Regions from separate parts of the Streptomyces sp. NPDC006997 genome, predicted to be linked through region 1. Evidence: riboswitches for the same ligand, from Rfam matches in the RefSeq annotation. Region 1 holds a riboswitch; each other region holds the start of a gene.
The links. A riboswitch is a leader RNA that binds a small molecule or an ion and turns the genes downstream of it on or off. The one in region 1 is predicted to bind cyclic di-AMP.

Region 1 (7,367 bases):
GTGCCCTTCACCGCCGTCACCGTGCCGAGCCCGAACTGGTCGTGGGTGACCCGGTCCCCGACCGCCAGCGCGACCACCGGCTTCTCGTCGGTCCTGCGGGTGGCGAACCCGGACGCCCCCGAAGCCGAGGACCGTGAACGCGACGACGACAGGGACGCCGCCACGCCCGAGACCGGGCCCGCCGGGGCCGCGGAGCCGCCGGTGCGCTTCCAGTCCACGTGCTCGCCGGGGATCTCCTCCAGGAAGCGGGAGGGCGGGTTGTACTGCGGCTGGCCCCAGGCGCTGCGCATCGCCGAGCGGGTGAGGTAGAGCCGCTCGCGGGCGCGGGTGATGCCGACGTAGGCGAGGCGGCGCTCCTCCTCCAGTTCCTTGGTCTGGCCGAGGGCGCGCATGTGCGGGAAGACGCCGTCCTCCATGCCGGTCAGGAAGACGACCGGGAACTCCAGGCCCTTGGCCGTGTGCAGGGTCATCAGGGTGATGACGCCGTCGCCGTCCTCCTCGTCGGGGATCTGGTCGGAGTCGGCGACCAGCGCGACCTGCTCCAGGAAGTCGGCGAGCGTGCCGGACTCCTCTTCCCCGCGTTCCTGCTCGAACTCCAGCGCCACGGCCGCGAGTTCCTGGAGGTTCTCGATACGCGTCTCGTCCTGGGGGTCGGTCGACGCCTGCAACTCGGCCAGGTAGCCGGTGCGTTCCAGGACGGCTTCCAGGATCGTCGCCGGACCGGCGCCGGACTCGACGATCGTCCGCAGGTCCTCCATCAGCGTGTTGAACCGCTTGACGGCGTTGGTGGACCGCGCGGCCATGCCGTACGCCTCGTCGACGCGGCGCAGCGCCTGCGGGAAGCTGATCTTCTCGCGCTGGGAGAGCGCGTCGATCATGGCCTCCGCACGGTCGCCGATGCCGCGCTTGGGCACGTTGAGGATGCGGCGCAGCGGGACGGAGTCCTCCGGGTTGGCGAGCACCCGCAGGTAGGCGAGGACGTCCCGGACCTCCTTGCGCTCGTAGAAGCGGACCCCGCCGACGACCTTGTAGGGCAGGCCGACGCGGATGAACACCTCTTCGAAGACACGGGACTGGGCGTTCGTCCGGTAGAAGACCGCGACGTCCCCGGCCTTCGCCTCGCCCGCGTCGGTGAGGCGGTCTATCTCGTCGGCGACGAACTGCGCCTCGTCGTGCTCGGTGTCGGCGACGTAGCCGGTGATGCGCGCGCCCGCGCCCGCGTTGGTCCACAGGTTCTTGGGGCGGCGGGACTCGTTGCGCTCGATGACGGCGTTGGCGACGGTGAGGATCGTCTGGGTGGAGCGGTAGTTCTGCTCAAGGAGGATCGTCGTCGCGTCCGGGTAGTCCTCCTCGAACTGGAGGATGTTGCGGATGGTCGCACCGCGGAAGGCGTAGATCGACTGGTCGGCGTCACCGACGACGCACAGCTCGGCGGGGTCCTGGTCCTCGCCGGAGGGGCCGACGAGTTCGCGGACGAGGGCGTACTGCGCGTGGTTGGTGTCCTGGTACTCGTCGACCATGACGTGCCGGAAGCGGCGGCGGTAGTGCTCGGCGACGTCCGGGAAGGCGCGCAGCAGGTTGACCGTCGTCATGATCAGGTCGTCGAAGTCGAGGGCGTTCGCCTCGCGCAGCCGTGACTGGTACAGCGCGTACGCCTGGGCGAGCGTCTTCTCGAAGCCGTCGGTGGCCTGGGCGGCGAAGTCCTCCTCGTCGACCAGCTCGTTCTTCAGGTTGCTGATCTTGGCGCTGAACGACTTGGGCGGGAACCGCTTCGGGTCGAGGTCCAGGTCGCGGCAGACCAGGGCCATCAGACGCTTGGAGTCGGCGGCGTCGTAGATCGAGAACGACGAGGTGAAGCCGAGCCGCTTGCTCTCCCGGCGCAGGATGCGCACGCACGCGCTGTGGAACGTCATCACCCACATCGCGTTCGCGCGCGGGCCGACGAGCTGCTCGACGCGCTCCTTCATCTCGCCCGCGGCCTTGTTGGTGAAGGTGATCGCGAGGATCTGCCCGGGGTGCACACCGCGGTCGGCCAGCAGGTGGGCGATGCGGTGGGTGAGCACCCGGGTCTTGCCGGACCCGGCTCCGGCCACGATGAGCAACGGGGAACCCGCGTGCACGACGGCGGCGCGCTGGTTGTCGTTCAGCCCCGCGAGCAGGGCGGCGGAGTCCACCACCGGGCGGGGCGCGCCGTCGCGGTAGTAGGCGTCGCGGTCCGGGGGCACGTCGAACTTCCCGCTGAACAGATCGTCCGGAACCGGCTCCGGTACGTGATCGTCCTCGGGCGGCGGCGGGGGTTCGTCCGCGGGGCCGCGCTGGGCCTGGAGGTCCGCCAGGAAGCTGTCGTCAAAGAGGCTGCTCATCGCTCTCCGAGTCTAGGGTGCCGCACTGACAACCGGAGCCGGATCCCGCCGACCCGGCGCCCGCACCGCCCGGGACCGCCGCGGTCCGCGCCACGGCCCCGGACCGCCCCAGCCCGCGCGCCCCTCGCCCCGACCGTCACGGATCACTCCAGCCCGGACACGGTGAGCGACGTTCCGGATAAGGTCACGAAAATGTATCGGGCATATCACCCACCAACCTTCACAGCCACCACACGAGTTGGCTACGGTGCCGAGCGGGCCGTACGACCCCCTCCGGCGAACGTCGCCGGGCCGCGCGGCCTCCGCCGAGTCCGGCGTGCCCGCGTGGCAGTGGCCGGAGCCGGGGACCCACCGATCCCGGGGTGAATCGGCTCACTCCTCCTGAGGGAGTGGCCGTAGGGCAACCCTTCCGAACCACCCGCCCGAACCCGACAGCTAACCCGGTAGGCGGTACATGGAAGGAGTCGCCTCCTTGGCGTCGCACCGCAAGTCACGTGCCGCGGGCAGCCGCGTGGCCGGTATCCGCACCCCCGGCCTGGCCACCGCCGCCCTCACCTCCGTGGCCCTGCTCTCCCAGACGGCCAACGCGGCCCCCTCGGACGACCGGCCGAGTCTGGAGGAGGTCGAGAAGAAGGTCGACGACCTCTACCGCCAGGCCGAGTCGGCGACCGAGAAGTACAACGCGGCCAAGGAGAAGACCGCGAAGCAGCGCAAGCAGGTCGACACCCTCCTCGACGACGTCGCCAAGCGCACCCAGAAGCTCAACGACGCGCGCGAGGAACTCGGTTCCTACGCCGCCGCCCAGTACCGCACCGGCGCCGCCGCCCCCACCACGGCGACCTTCCTGCTCGCGGACTCACCGCAGGACTACTTCGACCAGACCCAGCTCATGGGGCGGCTCACCAGCACCCAGAAGTCGGCGGTCGACGACTACTTCGCCGAGCAGACGGCGACGATGGAGAAGCGCCAGGAGGCCACCGACAGCCTTGAGACGCTCACCGAGTCGCGGGACGACCTCAGGACGGCCAAGTCCACCGTCCAGAAGAAGCTCGCCGACGCGCGCGACCTGCTGTCGGAGCTGACCGCCGAGGAGAAGGCGCGGCTCGCGGCGATCGAGAAGAAGAAGCAGGAGGAGGCCGAGCGCAAGGCGGCCGAGCTGGCCCGCCAGCAGGCCGAGGAGCAGCAGCGCCAGGAAGACGAAGCGGCAGCGGCAGCGGCGGCGGCCCAGGAGCAGGAGAGCGGCACCTCCGGCGCGACGGGCTCCACCGGCACCTCCACCGGTACTTCGACGGACCCCGCGGCCGACTCCTCGTACGCCTCCAAGGCCGAGAAGGCGCTCGCCTTCGCCCGCGCCCAGATCGGCAAGCCGTACGTCTGGGGCGCCACCGGCCCCGACTCCTACGACTGCTCCGGACTGACCCAGGCCGCCTGGAACGCCGCCGCGATCTCCCTGCCGCGCACCACCTACGACCAGGTCAACGCGGGCACCACGGTCTCCCTGTCCAGCGCCCAACCCGGTGACCTGGTCTTCTTCTACGACGACGTCACCCACGTCGGCATCTACATCGGCAACGGCATGATGATCCACGCCCCGAAGCCCGGCGCCTACGTGCGCGAGGAGTCGGTCTACTACGACGGCGAGTCCTCCATCCACAGCGTGGTACGGCCCGCCTGACGCCCACGCTTCCTCCGGGGGCCGGGCACGGGCCGGGCCCCCGGAGCGGGACCTCAGGTCCAGAGCACCGCGATGAAGATGTTCGTCGTGGTCAGCAGGCCGACCAGGCCGAAGAGGCCCTTGTCCACCTTCTCCTCGTCCCGCTTCACGTAGACGAGCCCGAGGATCACGATCAGCAGGGCCAGCTTCACGCCGATCTTGACGTTGTCGAGGGTCCGGTCGTCGGCCTGGTTCAGGCCGACCAGGACCACACCCGTGACCAGCATCGTCAGGGCGCCGTGCAGCATCGCGGGGACGAAGCGGGCGGTGCCCTGCCCCATCGCCTTCATTTGGGTGAGGAAGCCGCCGAGCAGCGCGGCGATTCCGATGACGTGCAGGCCGACGAAGAGGTGGATGAGTACGTCCATGGAGCCGGAGCCTAGCCACGGCCACCCCGCCGTCCGACACCGGCCCACCCCTACGGGGCCCTTCTGCCGCGCCTTGCATATATGCGCCCATAGCAGCCGCCCCGCCGCGTCGGCTCCCGGTTTCCCCACATCGGTCAGCGCACCGCGCGAAGTCGACGGCCCGCCTCGGGAGCCCCGGTCATCCCCGGTCGTCCGGCGATCCGCTGGAGTCACTTCCGTACAACGTGTCACCGGCTGGACACGCCCGGGATTAGCGTCCTCCCCCAGGTGACCGGCTCCCCAACCCGCCCTCGCCAGGGGCGGCGTCGGCCACCCCCGCCGAGAAGGTCCGGCGGCGGTCCACTCCCCTGTGCGGGCCGCCGACGGGCGCGTCCCCCCGCTCCTCACGGCCGTACGAAAGGATGTGCAGCCCAGGTGGCAGCGCACCGCAAGCCCCCACAACGTCCGGCAGGCGGCACCACCGTCCGGACCGCCGCCACCCTCGTCCTGGCGGGCGCGGCCACCGCGACCGCCTTCGACGGCACCGGGCACGCCCAGCCGGACCTCACCCCGGCGCAGGTCAGGGCCAGGGTCCACCAGCTCTACCAGGAGGCGGAGGCCGCCACCGACCAGTACAACGGGGCCCGGGAGAAGGCCGAGGCCGCCGAGGAGCGGCTGGCGGAACTGCGCGACGAGGCGGCCCGCAAGGAGGACCGGCTCAACTCGGCACGCGAGGAACTCGGTTCGGCCGCGGCGGCGCAGTACCGCGGTGGCACCCTCGACCCCACGCTCCAGCTCGCCCTCTCCGACGACCCCGACCGCTACCTCGACGGCGCCGCGTTCGCCGAGCGCGCGGGCCACCGGCAGGCCACCACCGTCACCCGTGTCCACCAGCAGATGCGGGAGATCGAGCGGTTGCGTGGCGCCGCCCGCGTGGAACTGGCCTCCCTGAAGTCACGCCAGACGGAGCTGAAGCGCCACCGGCGGACCATCACCGGCAAACTGGACGCCGCCGAACGGCTGCTCGACCGGCTGTCGGCCGGCCAACGCGCCCGCGTCACCTCCCCCGCCGCCCCCGACCGCGCCTCCCGTGCCTCGACCGGCCCCCGCGACAGCCTTCCCCCTCCCACCACCGCCGCCCCCGACTCCCGCACCGCGGCGGCCGTCTCCTACGCCTACCAGGCCCTCGGCAGCCCCTACGTCTGGGGCGCCACCGGCCCCGACGCCTTCGACTGCTCCGGCCTGACCCAGGCCGCCTACCGCGCCGCCGGGGTCTCCCTGCCCCGCACCACCTACGCCCAGATCGGCGCCGGACGCCGGGTCTCCCGCTCCGAACTCCTCCCCGGCGACATGGTCTTCTTCTACTCCGGCATCAGCCACGTCGGCCTCTACGTCGGCGGCGGCCAGATGATCCACGCCCCGAACCCTGCCTCACCGGTACGGCTGGCCCCGATCAGCGAGATGCCGTTCGCGGGGGCGACCCGGGTGGTGTGAGCGCGGAGTCAGTGCGAGGCGGCCTCACACCAGCCGTCGCGCCGTGGCCCATCTGGTCAGCTCGTGCCGGTTGGACAGCTGGAGCTTCCGCAGGACCGCCGAGACATGGGACTCGACCGTCTTCACGGAGATGTAGAGCTGCTTGGCGATCTCCTTGTAGGCATAGCCCCGGGCGATGAGCCGCAGCACCTCACGCTCGCGCTGGGTGAGGCGGTCGAGGTCCTCGTCGACCGGCGGGGCGTCGGTGGAGGCGAACGCGTCGAGGACGAACCCGGCGAGCCGCGGCGAGAAGACCGCGTCGCCCTCCTGGACCCGGAAGATCGAGTCGACCAGGTCGGTGCCGGTGATCGTCTTGGTGACATAGCCCCGGGCACCGCCCCGGATCACCCCGATCACGTCCTCCGCCGCGTCCGAGACGGACAGCGCGAGGAAGCGGACGGGCTGCTCGGCGTCCGCCATCAACGGGGCGCACCGGCGCAGCACTTCCACCCCGCCGCCCCCCGGGAGGTGCACGTCGAGGAGGACGACCTCGGGGCGGGTCGCCGTGATCACCGTGACCGCCTGGTCGACGTCGGCGGCCTCACCGACCACCTCGACGCCGGTCTGCTCGGTCTGGCCGATCTCGGCCTGGACGCCGGTGCGGAACATGCGGTGGTCGTCGACGAGGACCACCCGCACCCGGCGTCCGGGCGCACCGCCGCCCGCGGGTGGCGCGGACTCGGCCGACTGTGCCGCTGCCGCGGTGCCGTTCGTCTCGGAAGGGTCGCTCATGACGTCTTCTCCGCCCTCTCCATCTCCAGCTCGACCTCCGTGCCGCCGTCCGGCACCGCGCGCAGTCGCGCCGTGCCGCCGTGGCGCTCCATGCGGCCGATGATCGATTCTCTAACGCCCATGCGGTCGGCGGGTATCGAGTCGAGGTCGAAGCCGGGGCCGCGGTCGCGGACGGACACGAAGACCGTCTTGCCCTCGACTTCGGCGTAGACCTGGACGGCGCCGCCCTCGCCACCGTACTTGGCGGCGTTCACCATTGCTTCGCGCGCGGCCTGCATCTGGGCGGCGGTCTTCTCGTCGAGGGGGCAGTCGCCCACGACGACGACCTCGAGCGGGACGCCGTGCTTGTCCTCCACCTCCGCGGCGTTGCGCCGCACCGCCTCGGCGAGGGTGGTCGGCTCGTCGGCCTCGTCCTTGCCGGTTCCCTCGGGTTTGTAGAGCCAGGTGCGCAGGTCGCGCTCCTGGGCGCGGGCGAGACGCCGTACCTCGCCGGGGTTGTCGGCGTTGCGCTGTATCAGCGTCAGGGTGTGCAGCACCGAGTCGTGGACGTGGGCGGCGACCTCGGCGCGCTCCTGGGCGCGGATGCGCATCAGACGCTCCTCGGAGAGGTCCTGGGTCATCCGGACCAGGTAGGGACCGGCGAGCAGGGTTATCCCGACGAGGACGGCGAGGGCGGCC
Region 2 (7,367 bases), on a different contig from region 1:
CAGGCGGTATCGCGCTGGCACCGGCAGGCGCCGGACGGTGGGCGGTGGCACGGCTCAGGGTCGTGGTGCCGCGGACGTCCGGCACGACGCACAGGAAAGCGGTACTTGATGATGTACGACCAGACACGTGCCCAACAGCCCGCGAACCAGCCCCGCGACGCCACGGGCCACCGTGCCTCCGGCCCGGCACCGCTGATCCCCGCGGAGGCGGGGGACAAGATCCTCCGGCGCCTCGGACGGGCCGTCAACACGTTCCCCGACGCCCCGCGTGAGTCCCTGGAGGAGGCCGAGGGCGCCCTCGACGACGCCGCCGCCCAGCTCATGGAGGCCCTCGCCGAACAGCGACGCGCCCTCCGCGAGGGCTGGCAGGACCAGGACCCCGAGACGGGGGACGCCGAACTCCACCAGGCCCTGCGGCGGTACCGGGAGGTCACCCAGCGCCTGCTGCGGTTCTGAGCGGGATCAGGTCGCCCCGTTCCGGACGTCATCCGGAGCGGGGCTCACGGCGCCGCCGTCTGCGCCAACGACCAGATGACGAACGTACCGATGGCGATGCCGATCAGTGCCCACCAGGGCTGGTACGGCAGATAGAGGAAGTTCGCCACGATGCTCAGGGCGGCGAGGGCGATACCGCTGGCGCGGGCCCAGGTGGCGGGGCCGCTCAGGAGGCCCCAGCCGACGACGACCAGGATGACGCCGAGGATCAGGTGGATCCAGCCCCAGGCGGTGAGGTTGAACTTGAAGACGTAGTCGCCGATGGCGGCGTACACGTCGTCCTTGGCGATACCGGCGATGCCCTGCAGGATGCCGAGGACACCCCCCACGAACAGCAGCACACCGGCGAAGAGCGTGCCGCCGGTGGCCCAGCCGCCGGACCTCGGTGCGGACGGCGGGGGTGTGGGGTGGGTCGTCTGGCTCATGGCGGTTCTCCCTGCGGCCTGATGGCGGATCCCCACTCCGGCGCGGCGGACGGCGCGGGTGGTTCGACTCTCGGCGCCCGGGCGGGGCACGGCCACCGGTGTGGGCCGTTCGGGTGGCGGGGGCGGGGAAGGGACCACAGAGCGGAGCGGGGGCGACGAAGGCGCGTGGGGTACCGGCATGAGGGAGCCGGGGAGGCTCATCCTGATCACGGCCACCGCGGTGCTCGCGCCGCTGCTGGCGTTCGCGGCGATCACCGTGGCGGTGCGAAGCAACCTGGGCGATCCGAGACCCCCCATGCTTGAGCTTTGAAGCGACAGCCGAGTGGCCCTCGTCCCCTCACTTGCAGGGGGTGGACCTCCGCCGCCACGGCAGATCCCCGGACGACGCGCACCCCGTCCCCCCGTCCCCCTGCAGCCCGCCCGCGATACGGGAACAGATCTCCTCCAACTGGGCGACCTGCTCCTCGTCCAGCTGATCGAAGACGGCACCGCGCACGGTCTCCACATGCCCCGGAGCGGCCCGCTCCAGCGCGCTCATCCCGTCCTCCGTCAGCAGCGCGAGACTGCCCCGCCGGTCGGACGCGCACCCCTCACGCCGCACCAGCCCGTCCCGCTCCAGCCGCGCCACGGCGTACGTCAGCCGACTGCGGGTGATCTTCACCCGCTCCGCCAGACCGGTCATCCGCAGCCGCCGCTCCGGGGCCTCCGAGAGATGGACCAGGATGGAGTAGTAGAGGTGCGGCATCCCGGCGTCCTGCTGGAGCTGGCGGTCGAGGGCGTCCTCCAGGAGGTGGGTCGCGGCCGTGAACGCGCGCCAGGCACGTTGTTCCTCAGGGGTGAGCCAGCGAGTCGTCATACGCCCAGGGTAGTTTTGCTTAAAACTTGAATCACACCACCTGAGAGGTGGCTACCGCCGATGCCCGTCCCCCACGTCCTGCTGTCCGCCGCCGTCTCCCTCGACGGCTACCTCGACGACAACGGCCCCGACCGCCTCCTCCTCTCCTCCCCCGCCGACTTCGACCGGGTCGACGAGGTACGGGCCTCCGTCGACGCCATCCTCGTCGGCGCCGGCACGATCCGCGCCGACAACCCCCGCCTGCTGGTCAACTCCGCCGCCCGCCGCGCCGCCCGCCGGGCCGCGGGCCAGCCGGAGTACCCCCTCAAGGTCACCGTCAGCGCCTCCGGTGACCTCGACCTGGCGGCGCGCTTCTGGCACACGGGCGGCGCCAAGATCCTCTACACCACGGACAAGGGCGCTGAGCGGGCCCCCGACCTGTCCGCCACCACCTCCGTCGTCCCCCTGGGGCCCGACGTCGACTGGCGGAAGCTGCTGACGCACCTGCACGACGTGCGCGGCGTACGGCGCCTCATGGTCGAGGGCGGCGGCACCGTCCACACCCAGCTCCTCCAGCAGGGCCTCGCCGACGAACTCCAGCTCGCCGTCGCCCCGCTCTTCGTCGGCGAGCCGACGGCGCCGCGCCTCTTCGGGCCGGGGTCCTACCAGGCGGGCCGACTGCGCCTGCGGGAGACCCGGCCGCTCGGCGACACGGTCCTCCTACGCTACGAGCCCACCGCCCCCGGCGCCGGGTCGCTGCCCAACGCCGCCGACCGCCACTGGCTGCGGCTCGCCTGCGAGCTGGCGGCGCTGTGCCCGCCGTCGGACACGGCCTTCAGCGTGGGGGCGGTGGTCGTCGCGGCGGACGGCACCGAGCTGGCCCGCGGCTACTCCCGGGAGGGCGGAGATCCCGTCGTCCACGCGGAGGAGGCGGCGCTGGGGAAGATCGACGTGGGGGACGTGGGGGACGTGGGGCGGCTGCGGCTGGCCGGTGCGACGGTGTACAGCAGCCTGGAGCCCTGCGCCCGGCGGGCGTCGCGTCCTCGGGCATGTGCGCGGCTGATTCTTGACGCGGGGGTGCGGAGGGTGGTTACGGGGTGGCGGGAGCCGGACACGTTCGTCGCCGGGGCGGATGGGCGTGGGGTGTTGGTGGGGGAGGGGGCGCAGGTGGTGCTGCTGCCGGAGTTCGAGGGGGCGGCGGTGGCGCCGAACCGACACTTGGTGGGTTGACGGGGTTTTGCGGGGCGGTAGGTGGGGGTGCCGGCGGGGCTGCTGGCGCCGGGGGATGGCCGCGAGGCCCGGCGCGGCGGGGTGCCTCCCCCAAGCTCTTCGAGCAGGAGGTACCCCCATGGCCCCGGCGGCACGACGGCCCACAGCTCGGTCGGCAGACGGCTGCCCGCAGCGAGGGCGGATGTGGGCGACGGCCCGCAGCGAGGGCGGATCTGGGCGACGGCCCGCAGTCGCCGTACGACGGAAGGGGACGGGTCGGGGGGTGTCCGCCCGCAGTGGTTCGCGCGGAAGACCCCGCACACCCCGCACCCCACAGCCCGCGCGGTTCCGAGGACGGACACCCCCCGGCGCGGCCCCGCACCACCCCCCGGCAGACAGCGCCACACCAGCCACCCACCAAACAGCCACAGGCCGCCGCAGGCGTGCATCTGGAGCAATGGACCTGCGCGGCGCCACGCGGCGGGGCACGCTGCCAGGGACAGGCTGGCGGACAGTGCGGAGGTGGTGGGGCGTGAGGTCGATGGCGCGGAGTGTGGTGTTCGGGGTGGTCGTCAGCTGTCTCGCCGGGCTGCTCGGCGGGTGCGGCAGTCTGGATTCCGAGGCCCGCAGCATGGCCCGCGCCCTACCCCCCGACGCCGACTTCACCCACCCCGGCATCCTCGTCGGCAAGTCACAGCTCAAGGCCGTCCGCGAGAACGTCACCGCGGGCAAACAGCCCTGGCTGAAGGCGTACCTCGACATGCGGGACAGCGAGTACGGCTCGTACCGCTACACCCCGAAGCCCTCCGCGACCGTCTCCTGCCCCACCAACGGCAGACCAGGCCCCGGCTGCCGAGCCGAGCGCCGCGACGCCATCGCCGCCTACACCCAGGCCCTCCTCTTCACCGTCACCGGCAAGGAACAGCACGCCGCCAAGGCCACCGCCATCATGGACGCCTGGTCCGCCAAGCTGAAACGGCACACCGGCGGCAACGCCGCCCTCCAGGCCGCCTGGTCCGGCGCCACCTGGGCCCGCGCCGCGGAGATCATCCGGTACACCCCCGACTCCGGCTGGCCCCAGGGCCGCGTACGCCGCTTCGAGGACATGCTCCGCACGGCCCACCTCCCCGAGGTCACCGCCCGCGTCCCCGACTTCAACGGCAACTGGGACCTCGCCATGACCAACGCGGCCCTCGCCATCGCCGTCTTCCTCGACGACCACCAGACCTTCGACGACGCCCTCGCCCGCGCCCGCGCCCGCGTCCCCGCCTACTTCTACCTGGCCAAGGACGGCCCCCGCCCGCGCCCCCCGAAGGGCGGCACCATCAACACCCCGGCCGAGATCTCCACGTACTGGTTCGGCCAGAAGACGTACAAGGACGGCCTCACCCAGGAGACCTGCCACGACTTCCGCCACGTCGGCTACTCCCTCGCCGCCACCGCCCACATCGCCGAGACCGCCTGGCACCAGGGCGTCGACCTCTACGACGAACTCAAGGACCGCCTGACCGCCACCCTCACCCTGCACGCCCGCCACCAGCTCCGCCGCACCGGCCCCACCCCCGCCTGGCTCTGCGCAGGCAAGGCGGACCGGAACATGGGCCCGCACCTGGAGGTCGTCCTCAACCACCTCGACCACCGCCTCGACGACACCGGCGACGGCGACACCCCCCTCGACGACGCCCGCGAACTCGCCCGCCGTACCCGCCCCGCAGGCGCCGACGGCCGCTTCGTCTCCTGGGAGACCCTGACCCACGCGAACAACCCCGGATAAAGGCGTGTGCTGGGCCCCCCGCCAATGGCGTACACTGGTGTCAACGCCGCGGGGTGGAGCAGCTCGGTAGCTCGCTGGGCTCATAACCCAGAGGTCGCAGGTTCAAATCCTGTCCCCGCTACTGAAGGCTTAGGGCCGGAATCCAGTACATGGATTCCGGCCCTAAGCGTTGTGGCGTACGACTTCACATCTCCCGGCGTGGCCGCCCGCCCCCCGTCACAACCCGTGACCCCTCGAACGCCCTCCGCATAACAACTGACATACAGTCAGGAACCCAATCCCCGGCCAACTCGCCCGATTTTCGCCGTTCATGGCCCCGTACGTCCCCCAGCGTTCGGTAATGATCAAGCGGAACGGCTTGGAATTCAGCCCCCGGTTCTATTAACGTCCGATAACGCAGCGCGGTCGTCCCAGCCGTCACAAGAGACGGCTCCGTGCGCACGCGCCGAATCCCGCGAGGGAACCGGGGAACCACCACCCTGGGGTGAATCGCGCGTCAACCACCGTAGAAGTACGACTGGTTTACGCGCGTAGGAGACCTTCCTGCTCCGAACCCGTCAGCTAACCCGGTAGGCGAAGAAGGAAGGAAGGAGTACGCCTACGTGGCGTCCAACCGGCCTGGCACCCCTGCTGCCTTCGGCTCCGACCCCGGTTCCGTCCGTCCCGTCGACACCGTCGACACCGTCGACACCGTCGTCTACGGCGGCGAGCGCACCGACGAGGGCCCCTGGGAGGAGTGGAACCCCACCGCGGACTCCATCCGCCCCGTACGCGGACGGCACCGCGTCAGCAAGCAGCGCGGCGGCGGCCTCGCCCGCAGCTCCACCGTTCTCGGCGTCGGCGTCATAGCCGCCGTCGGCGCGGGCGGCATGGCCACCGCGCAGACGGGCAAGCCGCCGGTCTCCATCTCCATACCCGACCTGCCCTCCGTCGGCTCCCCCTTCTCGGACGACGACTCCGAGGACACCGCCGCCGAGCCCGCCGAAGAGGCCGCTACCCCGCTCAGCGGCGTCGGCGTCACCACCACGGACACCGCCGAGGGCACCACCGACGCCGGTGAGGCACTGCGCGCCCGCATCATGGCCCAGGCCGAGCAGCAGCAGGACCAGGTCGACACCAAGGCGCAGCAGGCCGCCGAGGCCGCCGCAGCGAAGGCCGCCGCCGAGGCCGCCGAGAAGGCGGAGGAGGAGGCCGCGGCCAAGGCCGCCGCCGAGAAGGCCGCCGCGGAGGAAGAGGCCCGCAAGAAGGCCGAGGCCGAGCGGCTCGCCGAGCTGGCCCGGCAGTACACGCTGCCGACCTCCTCGTACACGATCACCTCGACCTACGGTCAGGCCGGTGCGATGTGGTCCTCCGGCTACCACACCGGCCTGGACTTCGCCGCGCCCACGGGCACGCTCATCAAGGCGGTCCACAGCGGCACGATCACGCAGGCCGGGTGGGACGGCTCGTACGGCTACAAGACGGTCCTCACCCTCGATGACGGCACCGAGATCTGGTACGCCCACCAGTCGTCGATCAGCGTCAGCGTCGGTCAGAAGGTGACCACCGGCGACGTCATCGGGCGCGTGGGCGCGACGGGCAACGTCACCGGGCCGCACCTGCACTTGGAGGTGCACCCGGACGGGGGCGGCGGGATCGACCCGATGGCCTGGCTCCAGGGCAAGGGGCTCACGCCCTGAGCGAGCGTCTCGCGGCATCCCCCTACTCCGCTTCCACCCCCGCTTCACCCTGATCCCCGGCGGTCCTGACGGCAACCCCCCGACGTCAGGGCTGCCGGTTCAGTGCTGGTAGGGATTGTGGACCGGCTGAGCCGGCTGAGCCGGATAGGCCGCGTAGGGCGTCTGCGTCGGCACCCATCCGTACACCGGACGCACCGGAGCCGTCATGCGCGCCGCGTGGTCCAGGGCCGGGTAGGCGATGTCCCGGCGGCTCCACAGCTCGTGCAGCAGTTCCCGTTCCCGTACGGCGAAGTCCGCCCCGGCCCGGCCGCGGCGGGCCCGGTGCCGCAGGAACGCCAGTGCCGTCGCGTACGCCTCGTACTGCGCCACCGTGCGCGACGCCGGTTTGCCCAGGTGGTGACCGGCGTACCCGCGGGCCAGGCGGCGCGCCCGCAGGGAGCCGAGCGCGTACGGCTCGGCCGGGGTGAGCCAGCCCGCGGCGGTGTAGACGGGCAGTTCCTCGCGTACGGTGCGCAGTTCGCGTTGGCGGGTGTAGACGGCCAGCCAGACCAGCAGGCCGAAGACCGGGACCATGAACAGGCCGTACACCGCGAAGAAGCCGTACGGGCCGAAGGACGCCGAGCCGTTCCACAGGGCGTGCGTGCCCATCGCGAGCAGTAGCCCCGACAGCGGGAGCAGGACGCGGCGCACGCGCTGCCGGTCGGCGCCGAGCGCGGCGATGCCGAAGCCGATGCCGGTCAGGACGGTGAACAGGGGGTGCGCGAACGGGGACATGATGATGCGCACGAAGAACGTCGCCGCGGTGACGGACGCGATGCCGCTGCCGCCGGTGAGCTGGTCGGTGCCGAAGGCGGTGCCGAGGTAGAGGATGTTCTCGGTGAAGGCGAAGCCGGTGGCGGTGACACCGGCTATGACGACGCCGTCGACGATCCCGGTGAAGTCCCTCCTGC
Region 3 (7,367 bases), on a different contig from region 1:
CTGCTCGATCTCGTCGAGGAGGTGCGAGGACAGGAACACGGTCGTGCCCTCGGCCGCCAGTTCCCTGACGAGGGCGCGGATCTCCCTCATGCCCTGCGGGTCGAGGCCGTTGGTCGGCTCGTCGAGGACGAGCAGTCTGCGGGGCTGGAGCAGCGCCGCCGCGAGACCGAGCCGCTGCTTCATCCCCAGGGAGTACGCCTTGGCCTTCTTCCCGGCGGCCGCCGCCAGCCCCACCCGCTCCAGCGCCGCCTCGACGCGGACCCGCCGGGTGCGCGGGTCGGCGGTCGGGTCGGCGGAGTCGTACCGGGTGAGGTTCTCCCGGCCGGACAGGAAGCCGTACAGCGCGGGCCCTTCGATGAGGGCGCCGACGTGGGGCAGTACGGCGCGGGCGGCGCGGGGCATCGGCTGCCCCAGCACCCGCGCCGTGCCCGACGTCGGCGCGATCAGGCCCATCAACATGCGGATGGTGGTGGTCTTGCCCGAGCCGTTGGGGCCGAGGAAGCCGAAGACGCTGCCCGCCGGGACGGTCAGGTCCAGGCCGTCCACGGCGAGTTGCCCGCCGCGGTAGCGCTTGGTGAGCGCGCGGGTGTGGATGACGGTGTCCTCCACCGGCTCCGCCACCGGGTTCCCTCCCGCGGCCTCCCCCGCGTCCGGCCGCTTCTCGTCCTGCTCCGTGGCGGACGGTTCACCCATCGGCTTCTCGGCTCCCTCGGTCGCCCCGTGCCTACTTCCCGGACTCGGCCGCCTTCACCAGCGCGTCCTTCGTCACCGCACCCACGTATACCTTGCCGTCGTCCGTGACCAGGGCGTTGACCAGGCGCGTCTTGAAGACCGTGCCCGAGCCGAAGTCGCCCTTCACCTCGTCGCCGAGGGAGCCGAGGAAGCCACCGATGTCCCCGCCGACCTCGGTGCCGGAGGGTACGCCCCGGCCGCCGGTGTCGAGGACGGCGACGGCGTTCCAGCCCTCACCGATGACGACCGGACCCTCGGCGTGCTCGCCGAGGCCCTTGCCAGCGCCGTCGTCCGTGCCCTGACCGAATCCGTCACCGAATTCCTTGTCGAGTCCCTTGGGGAAGTCCCGCTCCTGCGTCCGCGGCGCGTCACCCTCCTCGGTCACCTTCGCGCCCTTGGGCGGGGTGAAGTCGAAGGTCGACGCGGCGGGCTTGGCGTAGCTGATCCGGGTGAAGCCCGCGTCGACGACGGCGGCGCCGCCGCTCGCGGGGGTCAGCGTGAACTTCAGCGGCAGGCCGGTCTTCGCGTCCACCGCCACGGTGATGGCGCCGACCGTGGACCCGGACTGCCGGGGCTTGACGAGCAGCTTGTACGTGTCGCGCCCGGCGACCCGCGCGGTCCCGTCGACGGTCACGGCGGTGGTGTCGTCGACCGCCTTCAGGGCCTCCTCGGTGAGGTCCTTGGGCGTGGCGGGAACCTCCTCGGCCCTCTTCCCCCCGGCGGCGCCGTCGGCCGCGGTGCCGTGGTAGACCTCGTTCGAGGCGCTGTCGTAGCCCCAGACGTCCTCGCCGTTGTGGATCAGGCTGTACTCGGCGGCGTCCTCCAGCAGGGACAGCTTCTGCCGGTCCGGGCCGTCGGAGGCGACGCGCAGGGTGTGCGTGCCGGAGACCAGCTCGGTGAGCTTGGCCGAGGGGTCGGCGCTGGAGCCCTCGCCGCCGTCCTGCCCGGCCATCCCGGAGGCCAGTCCGCCGCCCAGGCCGCCGAGGTCGGGGAGCCCGAGGTCGGTGGTGATCTTCACCGTTCCGGACAGCTGCTGCACGTCCGACGCGGCGATCTTCTCTATGAGTTCCTGTGCGCTGATCTCGGGAAGGTCCGGGCTGCCGGAGTCAGCGAGCGCCGGGACGAGCCCGATGGTCGCCGCGGCCACCCCCGTCACCGCGACCGGGACCACGTACCGCGCGGCCCTGCGTCGCGCCCCGCGCGCGTCGTCTCCCCGCGTGTCCCGCGCCGCGGTCGTGTTGTCGTCGGATGCGTACGGTGCCATGTCTGCCTTACCTCTCGCGTCGGCGGCGGCTGTCCGTCTCGTCACGTCCTCGTCGCGCTCTACCCCGAGCCGCCATTCTCACCCGAATTGGTGAGGAGTGGTGTTTTCCGTGGTCTCCATCTGACCAAATCGGCCCGCGAGAAGCGTCAGACCACGGAGCCAACTCCGCGTACTGCTCGGGTATGACACGCCACGACCCCGTGTGCACCGACCCGTAGGGGTGCCGGTCACCTTGCGGTCGCAGTCCGCCGACTGGGGGCACCCCCGGGGAACCTGACGGGGACGCGGCGCACGGCGCCTCCCCCGCCGGACGGATCCGGGGGGCGCCAGCGCGGTACAGACGGGGTACGACGAGCCCCGCTCACCCCGCCCGGTGCACCACCGCGTCGCACAGCTCCGTCAGCGCCGCCTTCGCGTCGCACTCACGCAGCGGCAGCAGGGCGGCCCGCGCCTCCTCCGCGTACCGCACCGTGTCGCGCCGCGCCTGCTCCAGCGCGGGGTGGGCGCGCAGCGCCGTCAGCGCGCGCTGGTGCTGGTCGTCGTCGGTGAGGTCGGAGTCGAGCAGCTTGCACAGGGCGAGGTCCTCCTCCAGCCCCAGCCGGGCGGCGCGCTCCCGCAGCCGCAGCACGGGCAGGGTGGCGATGCCCTCGCGCAGGTCGGTGCCCGGCGTCTTGCCGGACTCGTGGGAGTCGGAGGCGATGTCCAGGACGTCGTCCGCGAGCTGGAAGGCGACGCCGAGCCGTTCGCCGTACTGGGTGAGGACGTCGATGACCGTCTCGTCTGCGCCGGACATCATCGCGCCGAACCGGCAGGCGACCGCGACCAGCGAGCCGGTCTTGCCGGAGAGGACGTCGAGGTAGTGGTCGACCGGGTCGCGCCCGTCGGTGGGGCCCGCGGTCTCCAGGATCTGGCCGGTCACGAGCCGCTCGAACGCCTCGGCCTGCACCCGCACCGCCTCCGGCCCGAGGTCGGCCAGGATGTGCGAGGCGCGGGCGAAGAGGAAGTCACCCGTGAGGACCGCGACGGAGTTGCCCCAGCGGGTGTTCGCGCTCGGCACGCCGCGCCGTACCTCCGCCTCGTCCATCACGTCGTCGTGGTACAGCGTCGCCAGGTGGGTCAGCTCCACGACCACCGCGGAAGGCACGATTCCGGGGGCGTAGGGATCGCCGAACTGAGCCGCGAGCATCACCAGCAGTGGCCGGAAACGCTTCCCGCCCGCCCGCACGAGATGCTGGGCGGCGCCGGTGATGGCAGGGACCTCACTCTTGGTTGCCTCAAGCAACCCTTCCTCGACGGCCGCCAGCCCAGCCTGGACATCGGCCTCCAGGGCCTGGTCCCGCACGCTCAGCCCGAATGGCCCGACGACGGTCACGAGGGGTCTCCTGTCTGCTGGTATCCACCGGCGCTTACGCGGTTTGTCGATACGTCGCTGCCTTCACTCAAGTCAGCGTATCCGGTCATGTTTCGATCACCGAGGGCGCCCACCGTTGCGGCACGGGCGGCATCGGATCACGGTCGGTATGTTTTTGATCATTCGATACGAGTGGATATGCGGGCTAAGTGAGTGAATACGGCCAGATACACCCGAACGTGGTGCACTGCACCCCTTTGTTCGCCATGATGGCATGAACACGCCCCCCCTCGGACGCCCCCCCGGGTGACCGATACGGCAACGACACACCCCTCGGGAGGGGTTCCGGATTCGCCAGGACACCAACCCGACCTTGAGGGCGAGTTGGCAGTAATGCCCGTTTTGACGCTCTTGTTAACGCCCGTGACATGCCTCACCCCGACCCCGCGAGTCCGCCCCCTCCCCTCCACCACTTCCTCCACCCGAACCCCCGCCATCCCCCCAGCAGTTGCTTCTGCGCCTTCACAAAGGATCAAGTACCCCGAAATCACCCGATCAAGGTCGATCACACACCGAACGGTGTGATGCGCGGATCCCGCACTTGTTTCCGACATGTGCTCTCGCATACGTTCCCGGCCTGTCGGGCGGACGCCGAATCCTGCCACCGCTCCGGCACCCACTGACTCACTCACTCATCCATGGCAGGAGCGGGGGACCCAGGTAAGTCGCCGGGCCGCGACGCGTACGACGTCACACGACGCCGTACGTCGCCACGGCACGGCTCGGGGTGAAGCCGTACCCGCGCAGGGCACGGCCGGGCAGCTCCCGCCCGAACCCGACAGCTCACCTCGCAGGCGCCGGAGAGGACGTTCACCATGCCCGCAGACGGCCAGCCCCGCCGTGCCCGCACCACCCGCCTCGCCCGCACGATCGCCCTCGCCAGCACCGGCGCCGCCGTGCTCGCGCTGCCGCTGATCGGCGCGACCAGCGCCTCCGCCCGGACCCCGACGGCCACCACGGCCGCGACCGCCGCCACGGCGTACCCGGACAACCTCGACGGCTGGATCCGCGAGTCGCTCACCGTGATGGCCCAGCACGGCATCCCGGGCAGCTACGACGCCATCTACCGCAACGTCATGCGCGAGTCGTCCGGCAACCCGGCCGCCATCAACCTCTGGGACTCCAACGCGGCCGCGGGCACCCCCTCCAAGGGCCTGCTCCAGGTCATCGACCCGACCTTCGCCGCCTACCACGTGCCCGGCACCGCCTTCAACCCGTACGACCCGGTCGCGAACATCACCGCCGCCTGCAACTACGCCGCCGCGCGGTACGGCTCGATCGACAACGTCTTCGGGGCGTACTGAGCCCCCGGCCCCGGCAGCCGGGCCGACGCCCGGCCCTCGGCCCCAGTCAGCCTTGTGAGCTGAGGCGTTCGAGGACGACGGCGACACCGTCGTCCTCGTTCGAGAGGGTGACCTCGTCCGCGACGGCCTTGAGTTCCGGGTGGGCGTTGGCCATGGCGACGCCGTGGCCCGCCCAGTCGAACATCGGGATGTCGTTGGGCATGTCGCCGAAGGCGATGGTGTCCTGCGGGCGCAGCCCGAGGTGTCCGGCGGCCAGCGCCAGCCCGGTCGCCTTGGTGACGCCGCAGGGCTGGAGTTCCACCGTCCCCGGTCCCGACATGGTGACCGTCGCCAGCGAGCCCGCCACCGCGCGGGCCACCGACGCCAACTCGTCGTCCGACAGGGTGGCGTGGCGCAACAGGACCTTGCTGATGGGCGCGCACCACAGGTCGTCGCGCCGGTCCACCCGTACCGCGGGCAGGGTGGGGTGCGGCATCTCGTAGCCCGGTTCGATGAGCGTGAGCCCCTCGACCCCGTCCTGGTCGACCGCCGCGTGGACCTGGCCGACCTCCGCCTCGATCTTGCCGAGCGCCGTCTCGGCCAACTGCCGGTCCAGGGTCACGGACCACAGCAGACGGTCCGCGCCGGCGTCGTACAACTGCGCGCCCTGCCCGCACACCGCGAGCCCCGTGCTGCCCAGGAGCTCCAGCAGCGGGCGCACCCTCGGCGCCGGTCGCCCCGTCACCACCAGATGTCGGGCGCCCACCTCGGCCACCCGGGCGAGCGTGCTGAGCGACCGGTCGGAGAAGGTGTCGTCGCCGCGGAGCAACGTCCCGTCCAGGTCGGTGGCGATGAGGGAGTACGTGGTGCGCTCGGCATATGCGATGGGTGCGGCCATGATCAGAGAATACGGACATCGCGCCCCCTTCGTTGACCCTTGTTCCGGCCTCAACTTCCTTACTCCGCTCCGTGCTTAGGCCCCGCGACCGGTTCCGGGCCCCGGGGGCCGCCGGACCAGAACAGGCACATCCCGCCACCACCTTTCCGGCATAACACCCTCTTCGGGCGTATCGGACAGTGCCCAAGACGGCCGCCTCCGCCGTAACGTGTGGCCCGACCACCTGAATGTGTGGCGCGCCCGCAGAAAGAGAGGCAGCACCCCATGCCCCCCTTCGATGTCCCCGAGGGCGATCCCTTCGGACCGCACAACCTTCCGTACGGCGTGTTCTCACTCCCCGGCAGCGCGGACCGCAGGATCGGCGTCCGCCTCGGCGACCACGTCCTCGACGCCGGTGCGGCGGCCCTGACCCTGGGCTCCCCCTATGCCGCCCTGCTCGGCCGCCCGACCTTGAACCCGCTGCTGGCCGCGGGCCGCACCACCTGGTCGGACGTACGCCGCGCGCTGACGGCGTGGGTGACCGTGCCCTCCCACCGCGAGGCCCTGGAGCCGCTGTTCCACCCGCTCTCCTCGGTGACCCTGCACCTCCCCTTCGAGGTCGCGGACTACGTCGACTTCTACGCCTCCGAGAACCACGCCCGGAACGTCGGCCAGATCTTCCGCCCGGACGCCGCGGACTCCCTGACCCCCAACTGGAAGCACCTGCCCATCGGTTACCACGGCCGCTCCGGCACGGTCGTCGTCTCCGGCACCGACGTGGTGCGCCCCTCCGGCCAGCGCAAGGCACCGACCGACCCCGCGCCGGGCTTCGGGCCCTCCGTCCGGCTGGACATCGAGGCCGAGGTCGGCTTCGTGGTCGGCGCGCCGTCACCGATGGGCAGCCCCGTCGCGCTGGGCGACTTCCGTGAGCACGTCTTCGGTCTCTGCCTCCTCAACGACTGGTCCGCACGCGACATCCAGGCCTGGGAGTACGTCCCCCTCGGTCCGTTCCTCGGCAAGTCCTTCGCCACCTCCGTCTCGGCGTGGATCACCCCGCTGGACGCCCTGGACGAGGCCCGGGTCGCCCCGCCGGAGCGCACCCACCCGCTGCTGCCCTACCTGGACGACGCCCGGGAGGAGCCCGGCGGCTACGACCTGCGTCTCTCCGTCGCCGTCAACGGCCACGTCATCTCCGACCCCCCCTTCTCCACCATGTACTGGACGGCCGCCCAGCAGCTCGCCCACATGACCGTCAACGGCGCCTCCCTGCGCACCGGTGACCTGTACGGCTCCGGTACGGTCAGCGGCCCGGCCGAACGCGAACGCGGCTCCCTGCTGGAGCTGACCTGGAACGGCCGGGACGCCCTCGAACTCCCCGACGGCAAGCGCACGTTCCTGGAGGACGGGGACGTCGTCACCATGACCGCGTGGGCGCCGGGCCCGGACGGCGCCCGGGTCGGCCTGGGCGAGGTGACCGGCCGGATCGTCGCGGCCGGCTGAGCCACCGCCCGCCACAACCGGACTCCGCCGGAGCGCTGACTCCGACCGCCCGCCGCCGTCATACTGGCGGCGGGCGGAACGCGTACGGCCCCGGCCGACCGCGCGCGCCTTGAGCCGCGCTACCCCGCGCCACCCGAACTCGCCGTACCCGTACTCCCGTTACCGCCGACCATCCCGATACTTCCGATCAGGATCCGGAGCCGAGTGGCATGACCGTCTGCCTGCTCCTGCTGAGCATCGTCGCTCTGACGGCCGCCGTACCCGTGCCGCGGCTGCTGACCCGGGCCACCTGGCCCGAGC

Region 2: linked by a shared signal. The riboswitch ahead of ABZ659_RS33555 (M23 family metallopeptidase) and the one ahead of ABZ659_RS17970 (NlpC/P60 family protein) in region 1 are both predicted to bind cyclic di-AMP.
Region 3: linked by a shared signal. The riboswitch ahead of ABZ659_RS22790 (transglycosylase SLT domain-containing protein) and the one ahead of ABZ659_RS17970 (NlpC/P60 family protein) in region 1 are both predicted to bind cyclic di-AMP.

Annotation. Positions count from the first base shown of each region.
Region 1 covers NZ_JBEYHH010000016.1:123,530-130,896, forward strand. The annotation lists gene pcrA (DNA helicase PcrA) at 1-2,363, opposite strand, end outside; cyclic di-AMP (ydaO/yuaA leader) riboswitch at 2,657-2,828, shown strand; gene ABZ659_RS17970 (NlpC/P60 family protein) at 2,836-4,038, shown strand; gene ABZ659_RS17975 (hypothetical protein) at 4,092-4,445, opposite strand; gene ABZ659_RS17980 (C40 family peptidase) at 4,860-5,918, shown strand; gene ABZ659_RS17985 (response regulator transcription factor) at 5,943-6,689, opposite strand; gene ABZ659_RS17990 (PspC domain-containing protein) at 6,686-7,367, opposite strand, start outside.
Region 2 covers NZ_JBEYHH010000057.1:17,342-24,708, reverse strand. The annotation lists gene ABZ659_RS33585 (hypothetical protein) at 109-456, shown strand; gene ABZ659_RS33580 (hypothetical protein) at 501-920, opposite strand; gene ABZ659_RS33575 (MarR family transcriptional regulator) at 1,258-1,776, opposite strand; gene ABZ659_RS33570 (dihydrofolate reductase family protein) at 1,837-2,985, shown strand; gene ABZ659_RS33565 (alginate lyase family protein) at 3,506-4,738, shown strand; tRNA gene ABZ659_RS33560 (tRNA-Met) at 4,786-4,859, shown strand; cyclic di-AMP (ydaO/yuaA leader) riboswitch at 5,172-5,329, shown strand; gene ABZ659_RS33555 (M23 family metallopeptidase) at 5,341-6,417, shown strand; gene ABZ659_RS33550 (PrsW family intramembrane metalloprotease) at 6,517-7,367, opposite strand, start outside.
Region 3 covers NZ_JBEYHH010000022.1:118,652-126,018, reverse strand. The annotation lists gene ABZ659_RS22805 (ABC transporter ATP-binding protein) at 1-693, opposite strand, end outside; gene ABZ659_RS22800 (DUF2092 domain-containing protein) at 725-1,996, opposite strand; gene ABZ659_RS22795 (polyprenyl synthetase family protein) at 2,358-3,368, opposite strand; cyclic di-AMP (ydaO/yuaA leader) riboswitch at 4,027-4,217, shown strand; gene ABZ659_RS22790 (transglycosylase SLT domain-containing protein) at 4,223-4,711, shown strand; gene ABZ659_RS22785 (HAD family hydrolase) at 4,758-5,588, opposite strand; gene fahA (fumarylacetoacetase) at 5,853-7,067, shown strand; gene ABZ659_RS22775 (M56 family metallopeptidase) at 7,277-7,367, shown strand, end outside.